One region of the Mesorhizobium montanum genome, then DNA from elsewhere that is predicted to be linked to it. Evidence: riboswitches for the same ligand, from Rfam matches in the RefSeq annotation. Region 1 holds a riboswitch; the other holds the start of a gene.
What was found. Region 1 has a riboswitch for fluoride ahead of crcB (fluoride efflux transporter CrcB). Riboswitches for the same ligand answer to the same signal wherever they lie in the genome.
Positions count from the first base shown of each region.

Region 1 (4,387 bases):
TATCCCGCAAAGGGCTCGCCTTGGCCAGAAGCCACCTCCCCTTGGCAAGCCGCCAAGCGGCTTGTATAGAGCCCGCCACTCCAATTTCCATTCCCAGAACAAGGACGACCCTATGGCGATCGAACGCACCTTCTCCATGATCAAGCCGGACGCGACCAGGCGCAACCTGACGGGCGCCATCACCAAGATGCTCGAAGACGCCGGCCTGCGCGTCATTGCATCGCGCCGTGTGTGGATGAGCCGCCGCGAGGCCGAGGGTTTCTACGCCGTCCACAAGGATCGCCCGTTCTTCGGCGAGCTGGTGGAATTCATGTCGTCGGCTCCGACCATCGTGCAGGTGCTGGAAGGCGAGAACGCCATCGCCAAGAACCGCGAAGTGATGGGCGCCACCAATCCGGCCAATGCCGCCGAAGGCACCATCCGCAAGGTGCATGCGCTGTCGATCGGGGAGAATTCGGTGCATGGCTCGGACGCTGCGGAAACGGCCGCGCAGGAGATCAAGTACTGGTTTTCCGACACCGAGATCGTCGGCTGACTTAGCCAAATCTGCCAGGAAATAGAGGCGGCTCCGGGCCGCCTTTAACATGGGTAAATGCGGGGCTGGCCGAGCAACCTATGGTGGCCAGCCTAGCGATAGAAGTCTCCCCGCCCCCGCGAGCTTCTGTCGCGCTTCCGTCCCGACAACGGAGGATGCGATGATAGGTCCCCATGTTTCCAAGAGCGGCGTTGCATATCCGGACGATCTCGTCCTGCTGAAGCGCATCTATGACCAGGTCTGCGTGGAGCGGGGCATTGCCCGCGGCAGTTCCGAGGCTTCCGACCTGGCGATCGAAGCCATGAAGCTTTTTTCCGCCGGCATTTTCGACGAAGATACCATCTGCCGCCAACTTCGCCACCGCTGATCGGGCGATTGGCGAGGGTTCAGTCCCCGTCACCGTAGCGGATGACTTCTACCTTCTCGCGGGTGATCAGGCAGCTCTTCGTCTTCGTCAGCGCCTTGATCTCAGGGATCAGCGCGTCGATCTTCTCCGGCGCGTCGACGATCTCGACGACGATAGGCAGATCCTGCGACAGGCGCAGGATCTTGGCGGTGTGCAGCACGCTGGAGCGGCCGAAGCCGAGCGGACCTCTCAGCACCGTGGCGCCGGCCATGCCGGTCTGGCGCGCCTTGATGACGATCGCCTCGTGCAGCGGCTTGCCGTCGGCCGCCATGTCGTCCTCACCGAAGAAGATCCTGAGCAGCGCGCATTGTGCGGGAAGTTCCATGTTCTCCTCCTGACTACCTGTTCGCCTGATTAGCTTTTGGCAAGCGGTTGAACCTGGACGCCATGAGATAGCCCATCCATGCGGCGACGAGCGACAGCCCGACCACACTGATGAAATAGGTCACGGCCAGCGGCCAGTCGCCCTCGAACAGCAGGATAAATGTATCGAGGCTCATCGCCGAGAAAGTGGTGAGGCCGCCGCAAAAGCCCGCCATGACGAAATTGCGGCTGACAGGACCGACCATCAGGCGCCCGTCCGGGCGGGTCAGCGTGGCGAAGGCCATGATGATCCAGGAGCCGACGATATTGACCAAGGCGGTCGAACAAAGCGGGTTCAGGCCGAGCAGCGAAACGATGACATAGCCCGACAGGAAGCGGGCCAGCGAGCCGATCGCCGCGCCGCAGCCTACCGCCAGGTAAAGCCGCCTCTCCATCTGTCTGTCCGCCATCGCTCGGCCCGCCATCCCGATGGCTAACCAGCCGTCCAGGTGGCTAAATAAGCCATCCAGGTGGCTGACGCAGCCACCCAGATGGCCGCCCAGAAGCCGATGGCGACGAACAAAACGCACAGAACCGACGAAGCGACGACGTTGAAGGCGGCGAGCCGGCTCTCGCCGTCGAGCGCCAGGTTGAGTGTCTGCAGGCAGAAGGACGACACCGTAGTGTAGCCGCCGAACAGGCCGACGACGATCAGGTCGCGGACGAGATCGCTGGCGAAGACACCGCCGACCGCCCGCGCCGCGCCGGCGAAGGCGCCGATGGCAAGAGCGCCGGAAACGTTGACCAGCAGCGTGCCCCAGGGAAAGGTCTCGCCAAATCCGCGGCCGACCACGCCGGAGAGGAAAAAGCGGGAAATGCCGCCGAAGAAACCGCCGATCAGAACCAGGGCGCAAGCCGCAACGGTCATCGCTTCAAAGCCTTTCCATACGCGATCCCAACGGAATCACCTCATGAAGACAGGCATGATACGAGCAGAAAAAAATAAATCCTGCCGCGCGAGAGCACGCCTGGCAGGAGTCATCAGCCCATAAGGGCGGTTTCGGGGGAACCCCATCCCCATTTTCGAGGGAGCCTAGGCGGTTGCGGCGGCGCGGTCAACTTGCGACGGCGCCGACGTGCCAACGCAGAAACCCATTGCCAAGCTGCTTGCTTCAAGCCGAAACCCGCCGCCCTCCCGGCGGGCAAGGGGTCATTTGGCTTGACGATCTTTCACATTTGCGTGGTCGTTCGCCGCCGTCGTGTCGGTGGCCGGCGTCTTGGTCTCCTCGCCGGCGAACGGACTGCCCTGTCCAGGCGCAAGGTCGCCGCTATGGCCGGCCTTGTTGGTCTGGAAAGGCTGGCTGTCGGGACTGAGCCCATGCTGCTCGGCGTTGAACAGATGATCGTCCGCCCTGGTGAAGCCGGCGAAGGCAATCAGCGATACGCCGGTGGCTGCCAGGATGATCGCGTGCTTTTTCATATCTGGTCTCCTTGAGTGCCAGATCGATCCGCGCCATCGGTCTGGCGGTTTCAACGAAGGGACGTTTTCGGGAAACATCCCTTTTTGCCTGCCCGCCATGTTGGAAGGAACGCTTCGCGGACCCGGATTATTCCCGGCAATGGTGGTCGGCCCGAGGGCAACCGCCTCAGCGAATAAGCGGCGTGTCCCACAATTCGCCGAGCAGCCTCTTCAGCTCGTGGAAGCGCTTTTCGCCGAGCTCCTCGGCCCATTCGCGCTCGATGTCCAACAGGATGTCTGCCATCTTCTGATAAGCCGCGCGGCCGCGGTCGGTGAAGTTGACGACCGTCCCGCCGGCGGCGTCAGACGCCACCGAACGCGTGATGTAGCCCATGCCCTCCAGCGTCTTCAGCAGCTGGTTCATGGCCTGCTTGCTCATGGCCGCGCGCTCGGCAAGCGCGCTCGGGCGCATCCCGTCCGGACCCGGATACTGGATCACCGCAATATGCGGCGGGCTGAGGTCCTCGAACCCGGAAGCCCTGAGCTCCCGTATCAGCTTGCGGTGGATGGCCGTGGCCGGCACGCGCAGCAGCGCGCCGATCAAGGGAGGCTTGCTTGGCGGGTCATCCGTGAGTTGGGCCATTGACAGTCCGGTAAATTGAGTTTACCTACATTGGTAAATTCGATTTACCACATGGGAGGATTCAATGCTAGAGAAAGCCAGCCAGATCCGCGTCAATCCGGCGGACGAAACAATCGGCGATGGCAGGCTTGCCGTGCGCTTCCTTCTCACCGGCGAGCAGTCGAACGGCAGTATCGCCGCCTTCGAGCTGACGGTGCCCGGCTCCCAGCGCCTACTCGCCCCGGCACATAGCCACGACCACTATGAAGAGACCATGTATGGGATCGAGGGCGTACTCTCGCTTACCGTCGATGGCCAGCAGCACAACATCGAGCCGGGACAGGCGCTGTGCATACCGCGCGGCGCGGTCCATCGCTTCGACAACGACACAGCCGAAACCGCCAAGGTGCTCTGTGTGGTGACGCCGGCGGCGATCGGGCCGGAGTATTTCCGCGAGGCCTTCGCCATCTTCAGCACCGGCGGTCCGCCCGACCATGCGAGGCTCATGGACCTGATGCGCCGCTTCGGCCTAACGCCAGCGCCGCAGCCGCCACAGGGCTGATCTTTTGCGAATGCCTCGGCCCGCGCTTGGTGAAGCGTCAAGACGTCGCCATTTTTAGCACGACGGTCCGCGGCTTGCCGGCCAGCGGATCGACGTGATGGCTTGTATCGGTGATGAACAGTACCCGCTCGCCGACGGTGATGCGCGCCTGCAGCGTATAGGTCCGGCCCTTCTGGATCGTCTTGGGATCGAAGCCGATCTCGAACCTGATCGGCACCTGGCCGGCGGGCGCTATCCTGCGCTTGGCGATTACCGCTGCCGGCGCATCGGCCAGCGAGACGTCGGCGAGCTCGACCACGAGCACGGCGTCGGGCGGCAGGGCGATGCGCTCGCGATAGATCACCTCGCCCGCTATGGTCCTTTCGCCGGCATCGATCACTTCAGGCACGGCAAGCACGCCGACGACCAACGGCACCAGCCCGAAGATGAAGAATTCCGTGATACGATCCAGCATGAGATTGCTCCGCCAAGCAAATCAAACCGATTGGCAAGCTTGGCAG
Region 1 is NZ_JAVIJF010000015.1:80,845-85,231, reverse strand. It holds gene ndk (nucleoside-diphosphate kinase) at 113-535, shown strand; gene RFM68_RS20710 (hypothetical protein) at 696-902, shown strand; gene RFM68_RS20705 (DUF190 domain-containing protein) at 922-1,266, opposite strand; gene crcB (fluoride efflux transporter CrcB) at 1,280-1,714, opposite strand; gene crcB (fluoride efflux transporter CrcB) at 1,738-2,172, opposite strand; fluoride riboswitch at 2,270-2,332, opposite strand; gene RFM68_RS20690 (hypothetical protein) at 2,455-2,724, opposite strand; gene RFM68_RS20685 (MarR family winged helix-turn-helix transcriptional regulator) at 2,891-3,307, opposite strand; gene RFM68_RS20680 (cupin domain-containing protein) at 3,411-3,887, shown strand; gene RFM68_RS20675 (YbaY family lipoprotein) at 3,925-4,341, opposite strand.

Region 2 (4,387 bases), on a different contig from region 1:
ACGGCCGCGATGAAGGCGACGATGCTTGCCGCGAGGTTCAGCGCTTCAGCTAGGCGAGCGCCTCGCCCGGCAAGGGAACCGGCGACGGCGACGGCCGGAGCGGCGATCAGCACAATCAGAGGCGTGCCTGCCATCGGTCAGCCCACCAGTCGCCTGAGCTCGAAGCTCGAGGTGCTGCCTATCTGGCTCATCAAGTACTGCACCAGCACACCGAAGCAGGCGACGACGATCAACAGGTCGAACAGGATCACAAGCTCGATCAACAACGGCATGCCGGGCACGAGGATCTGCGCGCCCAGGAAGATACCGTTCTCCAGCACCAGCAGACCGAGGATCTGGCTGATCGCCTCGTGCCGGACCGTGAGCATCAGGAAGCCGATGAGCTTCATCGACAGCATGACGGTGAGCGCCAGCACGGCGACCGTGCCGGCCAGGCCAAGCTCGCCGCCTATGCGGTAGGCTACGACCAGCGAGAAAACGACGGCCAGCGCGCCAACGACCAACGCCGTGCTCGGCCGCAGGATCTCGTGCAGCTCGCGGCTGACTTCAAGCCGCTTGATGATCCGCCACAGCAGGTAAGGCAGGAGCAGCCCGCGAAAGAGCGCCGTCAGGATGGCGATGAGGTAAAGCTCGGGATAGCCGGCATAGTAGCCGACCGATGCCGAAAGCCCAGCAATGACCCAGGACTCGCCGGCGAAAGCGTAGAGATAATTGTCGAGCCAGCGCGAACCGAGCATGACGAAGGCGAGCAGAAGGCTGACGATCGTCATCAGGCTGAAGAGCGATGCGGCGAGCGGGTCAAGATGCGCGATGACCATGGCGGGTATCTACCCTAGCTGTGTGCTGATGATGGCGACGACGGCGAGCAGGAATGAGGCGGCCAAAGGCTCCTGGTAGCGGTAGAAGCGCAGTCGCGACTGAACCGTCTCGACGACGATGACGGCGATGGCGACCAACAGGAACTTGGCCAGGACGCCGCCAAGGGCTCCCAACGCCCCGATAGCCGTCCCTCCGGCCGAAAGGCCCCAGGGCAGGATCAGGACATTGCAGAAGATCGTGTAGAGGATGAACTGCTTCATCATTGAGGCCCATTTGAGCAGCGCCAGAAGCGGTCCGGAATATTCGAGGATACGTGCTTCCTCGATCATATAGACCTCGATGTGGGTGCTCGAGTGGATCGGCAAGCGGTCTGTCTCGACCAGCAAGAGCACGAAGAAGGCCGCAACCAGGAAAAGGTGCGCGGGGCTCCAATAGACCGCCGGACTTTCCACCAGCAGATGGTTGACGACGAACGGGATCATCGCCTTGGCAAGCAGCGTGATGCCGACGAAGACGAGGATCAAAGTCGGTTCGGCGAGTATGGCGAGCATCACCGCTCGGCTCGACCCGATGCCGCCATAGGCGCTGCCGGAATCGAGGCCTGCCAGCACGACCATGAATGAGCCGAGGGTGAGGATCAGGCCGCCGCCAAGGATGTCTCCCATATCCGAATAGGGCAGGGGGTAATTCGTGAGCACCGGAATGAGGATCGGAACGGTCAACATGCAGGTGAAGGCGACGACCGGGGCTATCCAGAAGATCCAGGATGCCGTCTCGGGGACCACGATCTGCTTGCGGAACAGCTTGCGGAGGTCTCGATAGGGCTGGAGGACGCTCGGACCTTGCGAGCGTTGCACGCGTTCCTCCGCCCACAGGATGAAACCCTGCAGAAGCGGCGCGAAAGCCAGTACCGTCAGCAACTGGGCGATCTGCAATAGAATGTCGCGCATGCCCCTACGACGCTCCCGTTTCGTCAGCGCGGGGCAAATCGACCGCGCGAGCGGAATTCGGGCCACAATTGTCGTTTGGGGGAATGATCATTGGACTCCTCTCCATGCCTTTTAGCGGCACCAGAGGAGTCATCAGCCCTGAGGGCGGTTAAAAGGTGAACTCCATCACCTTTGGGCATCATATGGAATCCGGCGCCGAAAAGTCAACGGCATCGTTGCCTTCAACGCGCATTTACGAACGCCTGGCCGCGTCAACCGTCCGCGCGGCGGTTCATCATTTCCTGCCTGGCAAGTCCGGCTACCCTTTCGCACAGCTCTGAAAGCCGCATAGGAAGAAACGCCCGCGAGGTGATGTCCGATTGCGCAAATCTGGCGAAGGCCTCCATCGGGGAAAGTGCAACTGGCGGGCCGAAGCCCACCAGCCTGCCGCCAGCGTGGTTCAGCTTCAGGTCGAGGAAGACGCCTGCTATCTCAAATGAACCATCGCCTTTGCCGATCCGGAAAGGGGATCCGAGACCGGAACAGCGATCACGGTAGGCCAGCCAATAGAGGCGATGGAGTTCCGGTCGGGCCTCCACGAGCTGCCTTAGGACTGCGTCCGGAACGCCGTTGTACACTCGAAGCAAGAACGCAAGCACCAGATCCATGACGTTCTCGAAGGAATAGATGATGGCGTGACCCTTTCGCGGCGCCGTCTTTGATGACACGGGCAGCCCGAGCTTCCGAAGCGATTTTATGTAGTCGTTGAAGGTGTGCTCGCTCGTCGACCCGCGAAACCCCATCTCCACCAGTATCCGGACGACGCTTCCGTAGCGCAACTCGATGTTCGACAGCTCGGTCGGCCTGTCCGGTGGAGCTGCCCAGCGTTGCTTGTTCATCAATGCGATCTCAGCACGCATCATTGTCTGCACCAGCCCGTGCCGCATCTGTTCATGGAGGGAAATCTGTCAGCCGCACCTTCCCACCATGAATCACGCATGGCAGGAGTCATCAGCACCGCGGCGGTTAAAGGGGGACTCCATCCCCGCGCCAGAAAAGCTAGCAGACTTGGCCGCTCGGGACAAGGATTCACGCCAAACGGTAGTGCATCAGTTTGAAATGGCCGAGCTATCTGGCCTTCACGCCCGCCTTGCGGCTATTGAGGGCTTCGGCGCGTGGGCTTCCCGAATGGACGCGCCTAAAACGCGAGTGGGCGCCCGGCCTGTCGGGGGGTTGGGGGACTTGAGGGGACAGGCCGGGCCCTTGCCCCATTGCGGGGTAGAAAGGGATTATGCTCCGCCTTTGCAGCGACTGACATTAACATTTTCTAAGGCTTAGCTAAAAAGCCCGTCGAGGCAAATGACGTAAGCGACGGGCTTTTGGCGCACGCCAGATTTGCCTGTCACCCTGTAAGCGTCAGCCTCGCTGCGGTCCCCGGTAGCGGCGCAGCCAAAGCCTTGCCTGTCGCTCATACTAGCCGGCGGTCGGATCGCCCATCGTCCAACCGGCACGCAATCGCGACGACTGCACGTTTAGTTGACGCTTGGCTTAGGCCGCTGCGTTTTTGCGCGGGCCGTCTTGAAACACTGCCTGATAGAGATCCTGGCCGAAGCTGGTCCGCAACGGCTCGGCCTCGACAAGCTTGAACGTGCGCGTTCCGTCGGGCTCGCGTTCGGCGCGCAGGAACATGAGGTCATCAGACTTCCCGTCGACATAGGCATGTGCGAAGGCGTAGAGATGCGTGACGAAGACCATCTTGATCCCCTTCTTCAAAAGAACGTCGACGATCATCTTGGCGATCTCCGACCCCTCCCGGTCATTGGTCGCGGCGAAGGATTCGTTGAAGAGAACAAGGGAGTTTCCCGCCAGGACATCGGCAATCCGGCTCATGCGGCTCAACTCCTCGTCGAACTTGCCGCTCGTCATCGAACTGTCCTCCTCGCGCTTGTAGTGGGTGAAGACGCCGTCGCAGAGATTGGCGGAGAACGAGACGGCCGGCGCGAACATGCCGCATTGCATCATCAATTGTGCCAGGCCGAAGCTTCGCAGAAAGGTGGATTTGCCGCCGGTATTGGCCCCGGTGACTATGGTGAGAACCTTGCCTACGGCGTCGACGTCGTTGCCGACGACACGCTTCTCCATACTCAGCGACAGGCAGACGTCGTAGAGTCCCTCGAAGTGGTGGCGTCGCTCGCCAGCGTCGACTGGCACCGGGAACGCGATCGGCTCGCCCTTGGCGACGAGCCGCTGCCGCAGGTTAAGGCAGCCGATATAGAAAGCGAGTTCGGCGCGCAGCATGTGGAGGAAACTGAGGATATGCTCGGCTGACTGCGCCACGGCATTGGCGGCGATATTCAAGCCCCGGTCACGCAGCTCCGAAAGTGCCCTGGCGCCGGCATCGTCGCGTGGATCGAGTTGGAAAATGTAGGCTTCCTCCTTCGGCCCGAAAAGCCGCTGCAGCCAGCTTCGCTTCTCCGCTGACGGATTGCGTAGGATGTAGGATTTGGCCTTGTTTCCGTCCCCGAGTGTCGCGCTCAACAAGATGCCGTCCCGGAATTTCATCTGCTGCAGATGACGTGCCACGTCTTTCATGAAATCGCCGGCGAGTTCTTCCTTCAGCGTGTTGAAAAGGGTCGTGA
Region 2 is NZ_JAVIJF010000024.1:43,834-48,220, forward strand. It holds gene RFM68_RS27565 (proton-conducting transporter transmembrane domain-containing protein) at 1-134, opposite strand, end outside; gene RFM68_RS27570 (hypothetical protein) at 138-818, opposite strand; gene RFM68_RS27575 (respiratory chain complex I subunit 1 family protein) at 828-1,769, opposite strand; fluoride riboswitch at 1,886-1,948, opposite strand; gene RFM68_RS27580 (hypothetical protein) at 2,021-2,671, opposite strand; fluoride riboswitch at 2,744-2,804, opposite strand; gene RFM68_RS27585 (MutS-related protein) at 3,297-4,387, opposite strand, start outside.
Region 2: it holds a riboswitch for fluoride, as region 1 does, so the genes downstream of both, RFM68_RS27575 (respiratory chain complex I subunit 1 family protein) here and crcB (fluoride efflux transporter CrcB) in region 1, are expected to answer to the same signal.